Regions from separate parts of the Massilia sp. NBRC 108631 genome, predicted to be linked through region 3. Evidence: riboswitches for the same ligand, from Rfam matches in the RefSeq annotation. Region 3 holds a riboswitch; each other region holds the start of a gene.
What was found. A riboswitch is a leader RNA that binds a small molecule or an ion and turns the genes downstream of it on or off. The one in region 3 is predicted to bind cobalamin.

Region 1 (4,004 bases), on a different contig from region 3:
GGCTGGCGCCCTTCGCGTCGCGGGTCCAGTCGATGAAGTCCACGCCCGCCACCGCCTCGTTCAGCACGCCGCCGAACTGGCTCAGCTTGCGCACGCGCGGCGAGAACTGGGTCTGCTTGCTTTCGTAGTCGACCTGGTAGGTCGAGGTGGGGAAAACATAAGTCGCTTCGAGCTCCTTGCGGCGGTGCGACAGCTCGGCGGCCAGGTCGTAGCCGGCCACCTTGGCTTCAATGAAGGCGGTGAAGCGGTCGCTGTCGAGCGAGCCGAAGTCATCCGGCGTGCTGGCCTGGCGCGGATTGGCGCCGAACTGGGCCTGGCTCAGCGAGCCGGCGAAGCGCGAGTCCTGGCGCGTGCTCGACAGGCGCACGCCGGCGCGGCCGTCGGTGGAGGCCAGCTGCGCCCCGGCATTCAGGCTGCGCGCTTTGAAGGCGTTGTTGTCGCGGTAGTTGTCGGTGTCGAGCGCGCCGCCGGACAGGTCGAAGGCCCAGTTGCCCACGCCGTGCGTGAGCGCCGCGCGGCCCTCGCGCAGGCCGAACTGGCCCACTTCGCCGAACACGCTGCCACGGCTGCCCGCCGTGCGTTCGCCGGGACGCTTGGTGACGATCTGGATCACGCCGCCGGTGGCGCCGTCGCCGAACAGCACGCTGCTGCCGCCGCGCGTGATCTCGATGCGTTCGACCGAGTCGACCGGGATGGTGGACAGGATGGCCGAGCTCAGCTCGTTCTCGGACAGGCGCACGCCGTCCAGCATCACCACCATGTTCTGGCTGCTGTTGGTGCCGAAGCCGCGCAGGTCCAGCGCAAAATCGGGGCTGCCGTCCAGGCTCTGGTGGCCCAGCACCCCGCCGACCTTGCGGATGGCCTGGTTGACGTCGCTGGCGCCGGAGCGGCGGATCTCGGCCGCGCTGATGACGGTGGCGCCGATGGGCAGCAGCGAGGGGTCGCTGTCGAAACGGGCGCCGGTGACCACCACCGGGGCCAGCGCCTCGGCCGCGGCCTGGGCCCATGCGGCGGAAGGAGCGGAGAAGCACAGGGCGACGGCAAGCGCCAGCGGTGCCGGCGAACGGCGGGAATTCGAGTTGTTCATTGTGTCTTTACGCGTAGTGAGCATCCGCCTGCGTCCCCGCAAGCTGGATTCAACGGAAGCTGTCGCGCTTCCACCTGGATTGGCCGGTATCCGGGCTGGCAAGACGGGACGGGATCACCTTCCGGCGCAGACGCTGCTGCACAGTGGTTGTCGATCCAGCCTGCCGCGCGAACCGGAAATCCGGGCGCGGCGCTTGCGTACCGTTGCGGGGGCAGCACACCTTGGCCGCCGCGCTGCCGATGAGCGCTGGCTGCCTTGTGTTTCCCGTTTAACTGCATCCATGGACATGGACGCGGGCACCAAAACGCCGCCATTATACTCCTGCGCACAAAGTTGATAACGTTGGTAATTTATTACTGGCTTGGTTTATAGTGGCGGGCATGAACGCACACCCCTACCGCAAGCTCGCCGCCGTCATATGCACGGCAGCCGCAGCAGCCGCGCTGGCAGCGCTGGCCCTGGCGCAAGTCCAGGTCATCGCCATCCCCGAGCCCTACACCGACACCGGCATTCCCTTCGCCCCGGCGCAGGCCGGCGCGGTGACGGTGCCCAGCGCACCGGACGCCTGGGGCGGCCCGCGCACGGGCGGCGAGGCCACGCTGTCGGACCGCGTGGTGGACTACCGGATCGAAGCCACGCTGGACCCGGTCAGGCACACGGTGGACGGCAAGCAGCAGCTCACCTGGCGCAACCGCAGCGCGCAGCCGGTGCGCACGGTCTACCTGCACCTCTACCTGAACGCCTTCGAGCACGCCGGCACCACCTTCTTCACCGAGCACCGCGCCATGGGCGGCGGCATGTTCAGCACCGATCCCAAGGACGGCGACTGGGGCCATATCGACCTGCGCAGCGTGACGCAGGGCGGGGCCAGGGTGGAGCAGTCCTTCGTGCAGCCGGACGACGGCCCCGCCAGCGACCGCACCGTGGTGCGCCTGGACCTGCCGCAGCCGGTGGAAGCGGGAGCCAGCACCACGCTCGCCATCGACTTCCACAGCCAGCTGCCACGGCTGCTGGCCCGCAGCGGCTACTTCGGCAGCTTCCACCTGGTGGCGCAGTGGTTCCCCAAGATCGGCGTGCTGGAGCTGCCGGGCGAACGGGGCGCCACCAGGCCGCGCTGGAACGTGCACGAATACCACGCCGAATCCGAGTTCTACGCCGACTTCGGCAGCTACGACGTGAAACTCACCGTGCCCAAGGAATACACGGTGGGCGCCACCGGCGAGCTGCAGGGCGCGCCGGTGGAGAAGGCCGGCATGCTCACCCACCACTACGTGCAAGGCGACGTGCACGATTTCGCCTGGACCGCCGACAAGCGCTACGCCCCGCCGCTGACCGGCAGCTGGAGCGGCGCCGGCAGCCCGCCCGTCAGCATCAAGGTACTGTACGCGCCGGAGTTCCAGGCCAGCGCCGCACCGTCGCTGAAGGCCGCGCAGGACGCGCTCACCTACTACTCGAAAACGCTGGGTCCCTACCCCTACAAGACACTGACCGTGGTGCTGCCGCCGCACAACGCCGGCGCGGCGGCGGGCATGGAATATCCCACTTTCTACACCGCCGACAGCTACACCAAAGTGGTGCCCAGGTCGCCGGAGGAGTTCGACCTGGACCTGGTCAACATCCACGAGTTCGGCCACGGCTACTTCTACGGCATCATCGCTTCCAACGAATTCGAGGAACCGCTGCTCGATGAAGGCCTGAACGAATACTGGAACATGCGCATGGTGCGCGAGCGCGGGCAGCAGCTGTACCCGGCACCCTGGTGGCTGCGCGCCGTGGGCATCTCGCCCGGCTTCGACGGCTTCCACTATGAACTGGGCGGCGCCGTGCGCGAAAACCCGGCCGACCCGGCCGGCCAGAACGCCTGGTCGCGCCTGCAGGGCATCGGCCCGGTGTACAACCGCGGCGCCCTCCTCTTCCACGACCTGGAAGCGCAGCTGGGCAAGGAGGCGACCGAACAGGCCTTCAAGGAATACTACAAGCGCTGGCGCTTCCGCCACCCCAGCATCGCCGACCTGCGCGAAACGCTGGCCGAGGCGAGCGGGCAGCGCGCGCTGGTGGAGCGCGTGTTCGCGCAGCAGGTCTACCGCACCGGCAAGGTGGACGACCGGGTGCAATCGATCCGCAGCGACGAAGTGCTGCCGCAGCCGGGCAGCAGCATCGTCAACGGCAAGCGCGCGGCGCTGACGCAGGAACAGGTCGACCAGCAGATCGAGGACGCGCGCGCAAAGTGGGAGCAGGCCCATCCGCAGGCCAAGCCCGGCACCGGCCCTTACCCCTTCCGCACCGAGGTTGTCGTGCGCCGGCGCGGCGACGCCGTGCCGCAGACGCTGCTGGTGCGCTTCGCCGACGGCAGCAGCGAAACCGTCAAATGGGACCCGCAGAACGGCGAGCGCTGGCAGCGCTTCGTGTGGCAGAAGCCGGCCAAGGCCGTGTCGGCCGAACTCGATCCCGAGCGCCGGCATCTGCTCGACATCAACAAGCTCGACGACAGCCGCACGCTGAAGGCCGACGGCGCCGCCGCGCGCCGCTGGACCTTCGACCTGGCCGCGCTGGCGCAAGCCTTCCTGACCCTGATCGCGACAATATGAAACTGATCACAAACTGCCTGCGCGCCGCGCGCGCCGCGCTGCAATGGCGCCTGCTGGCGCTGTGGACCATCGCCCTGCTGCTGCCCACGCTGGCGCTGGCGCTGCCGTTCTGGAGCCACTTCAGCGCTTCTTTCGACCACTCGGTGCACGCGGCCGCGCTGGCGCAGCGGCTCGACCTGTCCAACATCGCCGACCTGATGAGCGACCCGGGGCGCAATCCGCTGGCCATGAAGCTGGGCGCCGGCTGCGCGCTGCTGCTCACGCTGCTGCTCTCGCCGCTGCTCACCGGCGCCGTCGCCACCGCCGCGCGCTTCGGCGGTACGCCCGCC
Region 2 (4,004 bases), on a different contig from region 3:
GGCGATGTATGGTTGCGACCAGCCCCAGTGCGCAAGCAATATCATCGGTGTATCAAGGCTCGCATTTCCTTCACAATTGGTGGAAGTCACCTTCCGTGCGGTTCTTCCCGATCGCGGCTGACGCGGTTGTGGCCTGCAAATGCACTGCTGCGGCACCTGCAGCACGCCAGCTAAACCGTGCGCCAGACTCCGGCCCGGGAAGCCTTGCGGCCGCATGTCCTCGAAGGGGTATGGCAGGCCGGGGAAGCGGCCGTCGGGCAGCGCCGCGCACCACCACCTGGCTGCCCAGCGCCTTCACCATGCGCATCGTGGTTGCCCGGTTCAGCGAGGGACGCGACTGCCGCAGCGCGGATAAAACATCCACAGGGCCGGATTCGATGAAACGATTCATGAAACGACACTCCCACGAATATTCAGTCAATTCAATGACTTGCACGCGATGCACGCGTTTTCGTGAGGCGATACTTTGCAAGGTCATGCGTAAAAAACAAATTACGTTTACGTAAACGTCATGTGTTGTGCTAATCTTTATTTAACAGGTGCGCCGGGCAAGTTCTTGTCCTGCGTTAAACGGGAAAGTGGTCGGCGCGTACCCATCATCGCGTGCCCCAAGCCCCTGCTGCCTCCGCAACGGTAGGCAAGTGCGGCTGCTTCATTCACGCCACTGGTCCACCAGACTGGGAAGGCGAAGCAGCAAGACTTGCAAGCCCGGATACCGGCCTGTTGATCTTCAGCGCCGCCCGCTCCATGGCGGCGCAGGGTCTGGCCACGTGCGGAAGGCGCGTGGCGGGTGCCGCGCGGCGGGAGACGCCGTTCGGCTTACTTTTGCAGACTGGCGGCACAACGCGCGCTTGAGACGTGCCCGCGCCGCCCAACAAGGAACGCACACCATGGCTACTGCTATTCCCACCGTCAAACTCCTCATCAACGGCGCTTTCATCGACTCGCGCACCGAGCACTGGAGCGATGTGGTCAACCCCGCCACCCAGGAAGTGATCGCCCGCGTGCCGCACGCCACGCCCGGCGAAATGGCGCAAGCCGTCGCCGCCGCGAAGACGGCCTTCCAGACCTGGCGCAAAACGCCCATCGGCGCCCGCGCCCGCATCTTCCTCAAGTACCAGGCCCTGATCCGCGAGCACATGGCCGAACTGGCCGCCCTGCTCACCGCCGAGCAGGGCAAGACCCTGGCCGACGCCGAGGGCGACGTGTTTCGCGGCCTGGAAGTGGTGGAGCACGCGGCCAACATCGGCCAGCTGCAGATGGGCGAGCTGGCCAGCAACGTGGCCGGCGGCGTGGACACCTATACCGTGCACCAGCCGCTGGGCGTGTGCGCCGGCATCACGCCGTTCAACTTCCCGGCCATGATTCCGCTGTGGATGTTCCCGATGGCTATCGCCTGCGGCAATACCTTCATCCTCAAGCCCTCCGAGCAGGACCCGATGGTGACCATGCGCCTGGCCGAGCTGGCGCTGCAGGCGGGAATTCCGGCGGGCGTGCTGAACGTGGTGCACGGCGGCGCGGACGTGGTCAACGCCATCTGCGACCATCCCGATATCAAGGCCGTGTCCTTCGTCGGCTCCACTACGGTCGGCACGCATGTGTACCAGCGCGCCACGCTGGCCGGCAAGCGCGCGCAGTGCATGATGGGCGCGAAGAACCACGCCATCGTGCTGCCGGACGCGCACCGCGAGCAGACCCTGAACAATCTCGCTGGAGCGGCGTTCGGCGCGGCAGGCCAGCGCTGCATGGCGCTGTCGGTGGTGATCCTGGTCGGCCAAGCGCAGCAGTGGTTGCCGGACCTGGTGAAGAAGGCGCAGACGCTGTCCATCAACGCCGGCGCTGAGCCTGGCACCGACATCGGTCCGCTGATCTCGCGCAAGGCCAAGGCCCGCGTGCATCAGCTGATCGGCCAGGGCGTCGAGGAAGGCGCGAAGCTGGAGCTGGACGGACGAGCGCCGACCGTGCCCGGCTACGAAAGCGGCAACTTCGTCGGCCCCACCGTGTTCTCCGGCGTGACGCAGGACATGGCGGTCTACAAGGAGGAGATCTTCGGCCCGGTGCTGTGCGTGATGCACGCGGCCACGCTGAAGGAAGCCATCGCCATCATCAACGCCAACCCGAACGGCAACGGCACGGCACTGTTCACGCAGTCCGGCGCGGCGGCCCGCACCTTCGAGGAGGACGTGGATGCGGGCCAGGTCGGCATCAACGTGCCAATCCCGGTACCGGTGCCGCTGTTCTCCTTCACCGGCTCGCGCGGCTCCAAGCTGGGCGACCTTGGCCCCTACGGCAAGCAGGTAGTGGCCTTCTACACCCAGACCAAAACCATCACCGCACGCTGGTTCGACGACGCGGCGGTGACAGCAGGCGTGAACACGACCATCTCGCTCAAGTAAGGAGCCCGTCATGGACTTCGAACTGAACGAGGACCAGCGCGCCTACCAGGACGCCGCGCGCCAGTTCGCCGCGCGCGAAATGGCGGCGCAGGCTGCACGCTGGGACGCGGAAAGCATCTTTCCGCGCCAGACCATCGCGCATGCCGGCGAGCTCGGATTCTGCGGCCTGTATGTGCCGCAGGCCATGGGCGGGCTGGGCCTGTCGCGGCTGGACGCCACCGTGGTGTTCGAGGAGCTGGCGCGCGCCTGCCCTTCCACCACGGCTTATCTCACCATCCACAACATGGCCAGCGCCATGATCGCGCAGTGGGCCCAGCCCGAGGTACGCGAGGAATGGATAGCCGACCTGGCGGCGGGCCGCAAGCTGGCCTCCTATTGCCTGACCGAGCCCGGCGCAGGTTCGGACGCCGCTTCGCTGACCACCGCCGCCGCGCTGGAGGACGGCATGTACGTCATCACAGGCGGCAAGGCCTTCATTTCAGGTGCCGGCGCGACGGACGCGCTGGTGGTGATGGCGCGTACCGGCGGGGCCGGCGCGGGCGGCATATCGGCCTTTTTGGTGCCCGCCAACACGCCCGGCATCAGCTACGGCCGGGAGGAAGAGAAGATGGGCTGGAACAGCCAGCCCACGCGCGCCATCAGCTTTGACGACGTGCCCGTGCCCGCCTCGCACCTGCTGGGCCGCGAAGGCGACGGCTTCAAGCTGGCCATGCGCGGGCTGGACGGAGGCCGCATCAACATTGCCACCTGCTCCATCGGCGCGGCGCAGGCTGCACTGAACAGCGCACAGCGCCATATGGGCGAGCGGGTGCAGTTCAAGCGCGTGCTGGGCGACTTCCAGGCCTTGCAGTTCAAGCTGGCCGATATGCAGACCGGCCTGGTGGCGGCGCGCCAGATGGTGCGGCTGGCCGCCACCAAGCTCGATGCGGGCGCGGCCAACGCGGGCATCTACTGCGCCATGGCCAAGCGGCTGGCGACGGATACCGGCTTCACAGTCTGCAACGAAGCGCTGCAGATCCACGGCGGCTACGGCTACCTGCGCGACTATCCGCTGGAGCGCTTCCTGCGCGACGTGCGGGTGCACCAGATTTTGGAAGGCACCAACGAGATCATGCGCGTGATCGTGGCGCGCCATTTATTGCAGCATGCACCAACCGAAGAAAACCTCTGAGGAGACCCAGTGACTACCTACACCAATTTGCAATTGCAGATCATGGAGCACACCGCCGTGCTCACGCTGGCCAACCCGCCGGCCAACACCTGGACCACGGACAGCCTGCGCGAGCTGCGCCGGCTGGTGGAAGACCTGAACGCCAATCCGGACGTCTACAGCCTGGTGGTGACCGGCGGCGGCGCCAAGTTCTTCTCGGCCGGCGCCGACCTGAAGCTGTTTGCGGACGGCGACGTGGCGGTGGCGCATGAGATGGCGCGCCTGTTCGGCGCGGCGTTCGAGGCGCTGTCGGACTTCCGTGGCGTGTCGATTGCGGCCATCAACGGCTATGCCATGGGCGGCGGACTGGAATGCGCGCTGGCCTGCGACTTGCGCATCGCCGAAACGCAGGCGCAGATGGCACTGCCGGAAGCCGCAGTGGGCCTGCTGCCTTGCGC
Region 3 (4,004 bases):
CGGTGCCGCCTTCGGCCGCCGCGCCGCTGCGCATGTCGCGCCGCGCCAGGAAGTACAGCATCATGGACACGGCCACGGCGCCGCCGAAGGCCGCCGCATCCACCACCCAGGCCGCGCACATGAACATCATGGCCGCCAGCGCTCCCACCGCCGCGCCCGACGAAATGCCCAGCACATAGGGGTCTGCCAGCGGATTGCGCAGCAGGGCCTGCATCATCACCCCCGCCAGCGACAGCGCCGCGCCGGTGACGAAGGCGGTCAGCGCACGGCTGCCGCGCAGGTCGAGCAGGGTGGCGGCCAGGCTGTCGGCCTTGCCGTTCCACAGTTCGCCCAGCGCGCCGGGAATGTCGGACAGCGGAATGTGAACCGAGCCGGTTACGCCGGAAAACAGCAGGCTGCCGATGACGAACAGCAGCAGGCCGCCGGTGATGGCGGTTGCCCGTGCGCGCAGCTTGGAGGAATGTGGATGCATGGTGCCTTACGTACCTTAGGTTAAATGCTTTACTTGATACCGTAGCGTACAGCGGCGAAGAACTTGGCGCCCGGCGTGGCGTAGTTGCGCGCCACCTCGTAGTTCTTGTCGGTGACGTTGTTCATGCGCGCCAGTACCGACCAGTCGCGCGCGAACTGCCAGGTGGCATACAGGTTCAGCAGGCTGTAGCCGCCCAGGCGGTTGCGGTTGGCAGCGTCGTCGAAGCGGCTGCCGGAAACCTGCAGTTCGGCGCCGGCGGTCAGCGCGCCTGCGGCGTATTCTACGCTGGCGTTGCCGTGTTTTTTAGAGCGGCGCGCCAGCGATTTGCCGGTGGTCTCATCCTTCGGGTCTTGCCAGTCCGCGTTGGCGGCCACGGTGAAGGCGCCGATGCGGCGGCCGGCGTTCAGCGATACGCCTTCCAGCATGGCGTGGTTCACGTTGTACGAGCAGCTGCCTTTGCGGGTCGGGTCCGGGCATGGCGTGGTGGTCACCAGCATGTCGGTCAGCTTGTTGCGGTAGATGCTGGCGCCGAATTCGGTCACGCCGTCGTCGTACTGCAGGCTCGCTTCGCCGTTGCGGCCCTGCTCAGGCTTGTTGTTCTCGTAGCCAAAGCCCGGGTAGTACAGCTCGTTGAAGGTGGGCGCACGGAAGCTGGTGCCGAAGCTGGCGCTGGCGCGCAGCGCGCTGCTGAAGCGGTAGCCGTAGCCGGCCGAACCGGTGGTCTTGGTGCCGTATTGCGAGCTGTCGTCCGCGCGCAGGCCGAAGGTGGCCAGGTGCGCGCCGCGCTTCAGGCTGTAGGCACCGGCGTAGGAGTCGGTCTTGCGAACCTTGCCCAGTGCGGGCGTGGAGCCGGAGACCACCTTCTCTTCGCGGTGGCCGAACAGCACTTGCAGCGTGTCCTCGCCGATGCGGATGTCGTTTTGCCAGGTGACGTCGGTCTGCTTGCTGTCGATGCGGCTGTAGGAGCTGGCCACGCCGGTGTCGGAGATCGAGGTGTCTTCTGCCTTGGCCAGCTGCACGGTGCTGTACCAGTTGTCCATGACCTGGTTTTTGCTGAACACGCCCAGGTTGGCCAGCTTGGTCTGGCTGCGCGTATCGTAGCGGCTGGCGCCGCTGTCGAACTGGCCGTTGGTGCGGCTGTTCAGGAATACCAGGCCCAGGTCGTGGCCCTTGGCCAGTTCGAATCCGAACTGGCCGGAAGTGCTGGTGCGCTCGTAGCCGTCATCGTCCGCGTTGTAGTTGCTGGTGCCTGGCTTGGTGGACGAGAAGCCGTCCGACTGTTCACGGCCGGCGCTGATGGCGTAGCTGAAGCTGTTGTCGCCTGCGCTGGCACCGGAAATGCTGGCGTCGTACTTGCGGGTCTGGTCGCTGCCCACGCCGGCGGAGGCGGCCACGTTCGGCGCACCGGCGCCTTTTTTAGTGAAGATCTGCACCACGCCGCCGATGGCGTCGGCGCCGTACAGGGTGCTCATCGGGCCGTATACGATCTCGATGCGTTCGATGGCCTGCAGCGGAATGCCGGACCAGCTGGCCGTGCCGGAGGTGATCGAACCGATGCGCACGCCGTCCACCAGCACCACGGTCTGGTTGGCATTGGCGCCGCGCAGGTAGACGCTGGAGTTGGTGCCCGGGCCGCCGTTGCGGGCGATTTCGATGCCGCGCTGGCGCTGCAGCAGGTCGGTGATGGAGCCGGCGCCGGAACGGGCGATGTCTTCCGCTTGCAAGGTGACGACGTCGCTCAGCACATCGCGCTGCAGTTGCGCCGAGCGGGTGGCGGTGACGATGACGGCGTCCGATACGGTGATCTGGGCGAAGGAAGGCGCGGCCATAGCCATGGCCAGCGACGTCAGGGCCGCGTGCCGGATTACAGGAAAGCTCATAGTATTTCTTTGTATAGTATGCAACCAGCCTACTTCCCCGTGGGCTGGATTGAACAGATGCGCGCTGCGCATCCACCTGCTTTGGCCGGTATCCGGGCTCGCAAGTTGAACTGCCTTACCTTCCCATGCAGTGCACAGTGGTTTGTCGGAGGCAGCTTGTCGCCGTGGGCGACACTTGTTTACCGTTGCGGGGGCAGCACACGTTGGCCGTTTTCCTGGTAGGGGCGCGGCTTCGTGTTTCCCGTTTAACTGCGCGCATGGGCATGCGCGCGGGCACCAAAACCCCGCCATTATACGGACTTCAGGCCACGGCTTCCAGAATGACAGTCTCGCCGTAGGCGATCTTGTGCGGCAAGGCGGCGGCCCGCAGCGCGATCTCGGCCAGCGGCAGGCCGCCTTGCAGGCCCGCCTCGAGCGCCACCATCAGGCGGATCGTGCCAGCGTGGCAGATGATGGCAACTTCATGCGCGCCGCGCGCTCGCCCGTCGCAGGCGGCCCCGCTGTGCCGGGCAAGCAGCTCGGCGCGGAAGGCTGCCACGCGTTCGGCCACTTGCAGCACGCTCTCGCCGCCGCCGGGACGGTAGCAGGCCAGGTCCGCCGCCCAGGCATCCACTTCGGTGCGCGGGATATCGTCCCAGCTGCGCCGCTCCCAGGCGCCGAAGTCCATCTCCGCCAGGCGCGCATCCAGCGTGTGGGCGCCGAGCAGGCTAGTCAGGGCGGTGCAGCGCTGTAAAGGGCTGGAGTAGAGCGGCGTGCCGGGCGGGATGCTGGCGCTGGCCAGCAGCGCGGCGTGCACGCGCGCGACGTCGTGCGGCGCGGCGGCCAGGTCGGTGCTGCCGTAGCAGACGCCCGGCGCCACCAGCGGTTGCGGATGACGGACCAGGATCAGGCGCATCGGCTGCCCCTGTCCCTGCCGCGACGCGGCCGGGCTGGCGCCAGCGCCGCCGCTGCCCATGTGTTCATGCCGCCCACGCGCCGTGGCCAAGGCCGGCCAGCACGCACAGGTAAATCAGCACTTCGGCCAGTTGCTGCACCGCGCCCAAACAGTCGCCCGTGTAGCCGCCGATGCGGCGTGCGCATTTGCGACCCAGCCAGGCGGCTGCGGCCAGCGCGGCCAGCAAGGCGGCGCAAATGGACAACCACGGCAGCCATCCCGCCGCGCCGATCGCCGCTGCAGGCAACGCTGTGCAGACGCATGCGATGGCAAATTCGTCCCCACTCATCTCCTGCGCCATCGGCTTGGCCTTGCCTTCCGCGCGCGCGTATTCCATGCGCCAGATCAGCGAGGTGGCGGCGAGGCGCGACAGCGGGTGCGCCAGGAACAGCGCGGCCACCGCCGTGGCGGGCGGCAGCATGGCCAGCACCGTGCACTTCACCGCCAGCAGGCAGATGGTGCCGATCGCGCCGTACGCGCCAATGCGCGAATCCTTCATGATCTCCAGCACGCGCTCGCGCGTCATGCCGCCGCCGAAGCCGTCGCACATGTCGGCAAAGCCGTCTTCATGGAAAGCGCCGGTGGCGTAAATGCCGGCGGCCGTCGCCAGCAGCACGGCCACCGGCGCGGGGAACACGAAGGCAGCCGCCGCATACACGGCCGCAGCGAGGGCGGCTACCACCAGCCCTACCAGCGGGAAATAACGCGACGCGTGGTG
Region 4 (4,004 bases), on a different contig from region 3:
CAGGCCGGGCACCAGCAGTTTGCCGCTGTCGACCATGATCTTGCCGGGCGCAGCGCCCCAGCCTTTCAAGCCTTCGATGCCGTAGCCGGACAGCCGCTTGCTAAGTGGCGCCAAGGCCGCGCAGCCGGTGCTCGCGCCCCTGGCCCGCGCCTTTGCACCGCGCGGGCTGGTAGCACCCACGTCCAGGCAGGCGTGATAGCCCTCGGCCAGCGCCGCCAGGTCGCGGATCGCCGCGTCGCGCTGCGGGTGGTCGGCGCCTTCCACCAGGTGCTGCAATTCCTTGATGATGACTTCGGCCTGCTTGCGGCCCAGCGCGCGTTCGCCGGCGGCTTCCGCTTCCAGCACGTCGGCGTGCAGGCGGCCCAGCAGGCCGCTGGTCATCTCGCCCTGCACGCGCGGCGGCAGGGTGCCGAACCAGCGCGCATAGTCCGCAGCGCTGACGCTGTTTACCGTGCCGCTCAGCTCCCGCAGCGCGGCGCGGTCCTCCGGCAGGTTCACGCCGTGCGCCATGATCATGTCCAGCAGCGCTTGCGGCGAGCCGGGCAGCGTGCCCACCATGTAGCCGGCGTTCTTCATCGCATGCAGCATGTCGAACAGCGAGGCCGGCACGTCCAGGTTGTCGGCGCCGATGTTCTGGCGGCCCGGCGGATGGTTGTAATAGATCAGCGCCACGCGCTTATCGCCATTGGCCTTGCCGCGCAGCGCCAGCCAGCGGCTCACGCGCGCGGACAACCGGTCGGCCTCCTCGGGCAGCAGCACCGGCGGACGGTTCTCGATGCCGGTGCGGCGGTCCAGCTGCGCCTGGCCCAGCGCGGCCACCACGATGGGCTGGCCGATACCCTGCAGTTCGGGCAGCGCCACGCGGTATTGCACCGAGTCCGGCGGCAGGCCGTCCGGCGACAGGCGCCACTGCACGGCGGTGCGGTCGGACAGGCGGATGGCCTTGAACACCGGGACATTGAGCCGCTTGAACGCTTCGGTGACCGCTTCGCGCCCCTCGGCCGCGCCCACCACGAAGTCCTGCAGCACCACCAGCGCCGCCGGCTGCGCCGGCGCGATCAGCTCGGGCAGGCGCTCCAGCGCCTCGCGCGAAGCCCCGCCCCAGCGCGTGAGCACCTGCACGCAGGGCTGGCCGCGCTGTTCGATGCGCTGGCACACGGCGGCGGGAACCGCGCTATCCATATTGGACAGATCCAGTACCACCACGGTGGGCCGCGGCTTCAGACCCAGTTGCGCGGCCTTGCCCCACGCGGCCGCGTCGGTCAGTTCGCGCTGGCCCACGCGCAGGCGCAGCGTCGGTTCCGGCTGCGGGCCGGCCAGCGCCACGGACGGATTGAGCAAATGCGCGAACAGCGCCGCCGTATTGTCGGCGCCGCCGGCCTGCCACACGCGGCGCGCGGCCAGCCAGCGGCTGGCGGCGGGGTTGGCCTGGGCCGCCTTCAGGGCCGCTGCGGGCGGCGCCTCGGACGACAGTTCGCGCAGCGTGTCCGGCGAGAAGTCGTGCAGCCTGGCGTGCGGATCACGGCTCATCAGGCTGAGACTGGCTTCGCCATTGAAGGCCAGCACCGGCGTTTGCGGCCTGGCGTGGCGCGGCAACACCTCTTTCAGGCGGCGCGCCGGATCGCCGAACAGGGACACCGCCAGCACCGTGTCGGCCTGCCTGAGCAAGAGGCCGGCTTCGCGCTCGCTGGCGGCCATCCACTGGGCGGGCGTGCGCAGCACGATGCGGTCCTGCGGATGGCTGGCCAGGTGGCGGTGCGCAGCCTCGATGGCGGCCGGCGCGGCGCGCTCGGTGACGATGGCGAACAGGGTGGCGGCCGGCGCGTGCGCACAGGCGCAGGCGCACAACAGCGCTGCGGCCAGCCGCAGGAGTATGGAGGTGCTCAATTTGAACTTTAACCAGTAGCTGCGCGCCGGGCGCGCAGGAAAACAGGCAAAGCCACACCCCGGGCCTTGCGCAATCTTCGTGACTGGCCGGTCTTCTGGCTGGCCTTCATCCTTCCTCAACCCTGCCTTCCCGTGCGGTGCACAGTGGCGTTCGATCGAAGTCGTCAGGCTTACAGCAGCGGGGGCTGCGCCGGACTGGCGCGAGATGAAAATCCCGCGCGTCACCGGCTTCCCGTTTCACCCTCCAGCCGGCAAGCGGGAGGGCACCAATCACGTTAATGCCGCGATTCTACCGTATTGAGCTTGGTCATGAAACCTGTTCGTTGCGGTGGACGGGCGGCGCGGCCGGCGGTTAGTGTTGAATGTCACGGACAAAGGAAGCCCATGGAACCGTCAGCTTATGGTGCGGCAAAACCGTCCGGCATGCCGCTAGCGCCGGCGGCCGACGCATTCGTCATCGCCAGCGTTGCCGTGCTCTCGGCAGCCGTGTTCCAGGCCTATTGGCTGCTGGAGGACGTGCTGCGCTGGTACCCGTCCACCACGCTGCCGGCGCTGATGGCCGTGGCGGCCGCCTGCCTCGCCGCCTCCGGCGTCAGCTACGCTTCCGTGCCGCGCCCGCTCGCCACGCTGATGCGCGGCGTGGGCATGGCGTGCGGCGTGTACAGCCTGCTGCTCTACCCTTCGCTGCCCGCCGTCGCGCACGATTTCAAGGGCTGGAGCCAGTCCATTCTCAACCTGGCATGGCTGATGGCCGCAATGGCGGCGCTGCTGTCCATGCGGCGCCCGGCCTGGCTGCTGTACTGCGGCTTCTACATTTACTGGATCAAGCACGCCGCCGGCTACATCACCGGCTTCTCCTTCCACACCCTGCTCGACGTCAATCCGATGATACAGCTGCCGGTCTACCTGTCGTTGTCGGTGCTCACGCTGGAACTGGCGAAGCGGCGCTGGCCGGCGACCTGGCCCCGCATCGGCGGCAGCGCGCCTTACTGGACCATACTGTTCATCGCCATCGCCATGCAGGCGGCAAACTATTTCCATTCATCGCTGGCCAAGGGCGGCCTGGACGGCGGCGTGCTGGACTGGGCGCTCAATAACGAGAACCGCAACATCTACCACGTCGCGCTGCACAACAAGCAGCTGCTGTGGGGCGACTGGAGCGCGCTGACCGGCGCGGTGTCGGCGCTGCTGCAGGTGGCGGGACGGCCGTTCGCAATAGGCGTGTTCCTGATCCAGCTGGCGGCAATACTGGTGTTCGCCAACCGGCGCTTGCTGCTGGTGCTGTTTGCCTTGTTCGACCTGATGCACATCGGGATCTTTGTGCTGGTGGGCGCCAATTTCTGGACCTGGTTCATGGTGAACCTGTCCATCATCGCGGCGGTATCGCAACTGCCCCGCGACGCCTTCAACTGGCGGACCGGCGCGGCGGGCGCGCTCGCCATTCTGCTGTCGCCGCTGTTCGCCAACGTCGCCAAGCTGGGCTGGTATGACAGCCTGGCGGTCAACGCAGTCCATTTCGACGTGGAACTGGCGGACGGCAAAACCGAGCGCATGCCGTCCACCGCGTTCGGCTTTTACTCCTACCCGATCTCCCACATGAGCTTTGGCCTGCCACCCGGGAAATACCTGCCCACCGCGACCAACGGCGGCACGTTCTCGTCCGCCATCCGGCGCCAGTCCTACCGCTGCGCTTTCGCCAGCGCGGCCCCGGCCACCGGCGTTGTATGGGACGGTGCAAGCGTGTCCGCCTTCATCCGGGCTTACCATCGGCAGGTATTGAACAAGGCGGGGGCCGGCGGGCGCTGGTCGAACACGGCCTACCCGCACCACTTCTGGAGCGCGCCATCGGTGGAGAAGGCGTTTGCCGGGGTGGACATGCGCCGCGTGCGCGCCTACCGCATGGTGATCGACTCGGTGTGCCTGGACCCGGACACCGGCGCAGTGAAAAGAAAGGTCTACCGCAATGAATACCGAATCGACCTTGCAGGCTGAGTTCCCCGGCGGCCTGGTGATCGTCTACGACGGCGAGTGCCCGTTCTGCTCCAACTACGTGCAGGTGCTGGCGCTGCGCGAGGCAGCCGGCCCGGTGCGACTGGTCGACGCCCGCAGCGACGCCG

Region 1: linked by a shared signal. The riboswitch ahead of AC6H42_RS21025 (TonB-dependent receptor) and the one ahead of AC6H42_RS32045 (TonB-dependent receptor domain-containing protein) in region 3 are both predicted to bind cobalamin.
Region 2: linked by a shared signal. The riboswitch ahead of AC6H42_RS06835 (CoA-acylating methylmalonate-semialdehyde dehydrogenase) and the one ahead of AC6H42_RS32045 (TonB-dependent receptor domain-containing protein) in region 3 are both predicted to bind cobalamin.
Region 4: linked by a shared signal. The riboswitch ahead of AC6H42_RS09805 (cobaltochelatase subunit CobN) and the one ahead of AC6H42_RS32045 (TonB-dependent receptor domain-containing protein) in region 3 are both predicted to bind cobalamin.

What each region holds. Positions count from the first base shown of each region.
Region 1 is NZ_BAAKJE010000190.1:35,930-39,933, forward strand. It holds gene AC6H42_RS21025 (TonB-dependent receptor) at 1-1,087, opposite strand, end outside; cobalamin riboswitch at 1,152-1,406, opposite strand; gene AC6H42_RS21030 (M1 family metallopeptidase) at 1,468-3,675, shown strand; gene AC6H42_RS21035 (hypothetical protein) at 3,672-4,004, shown strand, end outside.
Region 2 is NZ_BAAKJE010000061.1:35,575-39,578, forward strand. It holds gene AC6H42_RS06825 (RidA family protein) at 1-121, shown strand, start outside; partial or broken gene AC6H42_RS06830 (hypothetical protein) at 157-264, opposite strand; cobalamin riboswitch at 521-738, shown strand; gene AC6H42_RS06835 (CoA-acylating methylmalonate-semialdehyde dehydrogenase) at 891-2,396, shown strand; gene AC6H42_RS06840 (acyl-CoA dehydrogenase family protein) at 2,407-3,567, shown strand; gene AC6H42_RS06845 (enoyl-CoA hydratase) at 3,577-4,004, shown strand, end outside.
Region 3 is NZ_BAAKJE010000301.1:1,431-5,434, reverse strand. It holds gene AC6H42_RS32050 (FecCD family ABC transporter permease) at 1-472, opposite strand, end outside; gene AC6H42_RS32045 (TonB-dependent receptor domain-containing protein) at 502-2,352, opposite strand; cobalamin riboswitch at 2,419-2,648, opposite strand; gene AC6H42_RS32040 (histidine phosphatase family protein) at 2,654-3,307, opposite strand; gene AC6H42_RS32035 (adenosylcobinamide-GDP ribazoletransferase) at 3,312-4,004, opposite strand, start outside.
Region 4 is NZ_BAAKJE010000075.1:65,247-69,250, reverse strand. It holds gene AC6H42_RS09805 (cobaltochelatase subunit CobN) at 1-1,887, opposite strand, end outside; cobalamin riboswitch at 1,956-2,173, opposite strand; gene AC6H42_RS09800 (hypothetical protein) at 2,272-3,879, shown strand; gene AC6H42_RS09795 (thiol-disulfide oxidoreductase DCC family protein) at 3,851-4,004, shown strand, end outside.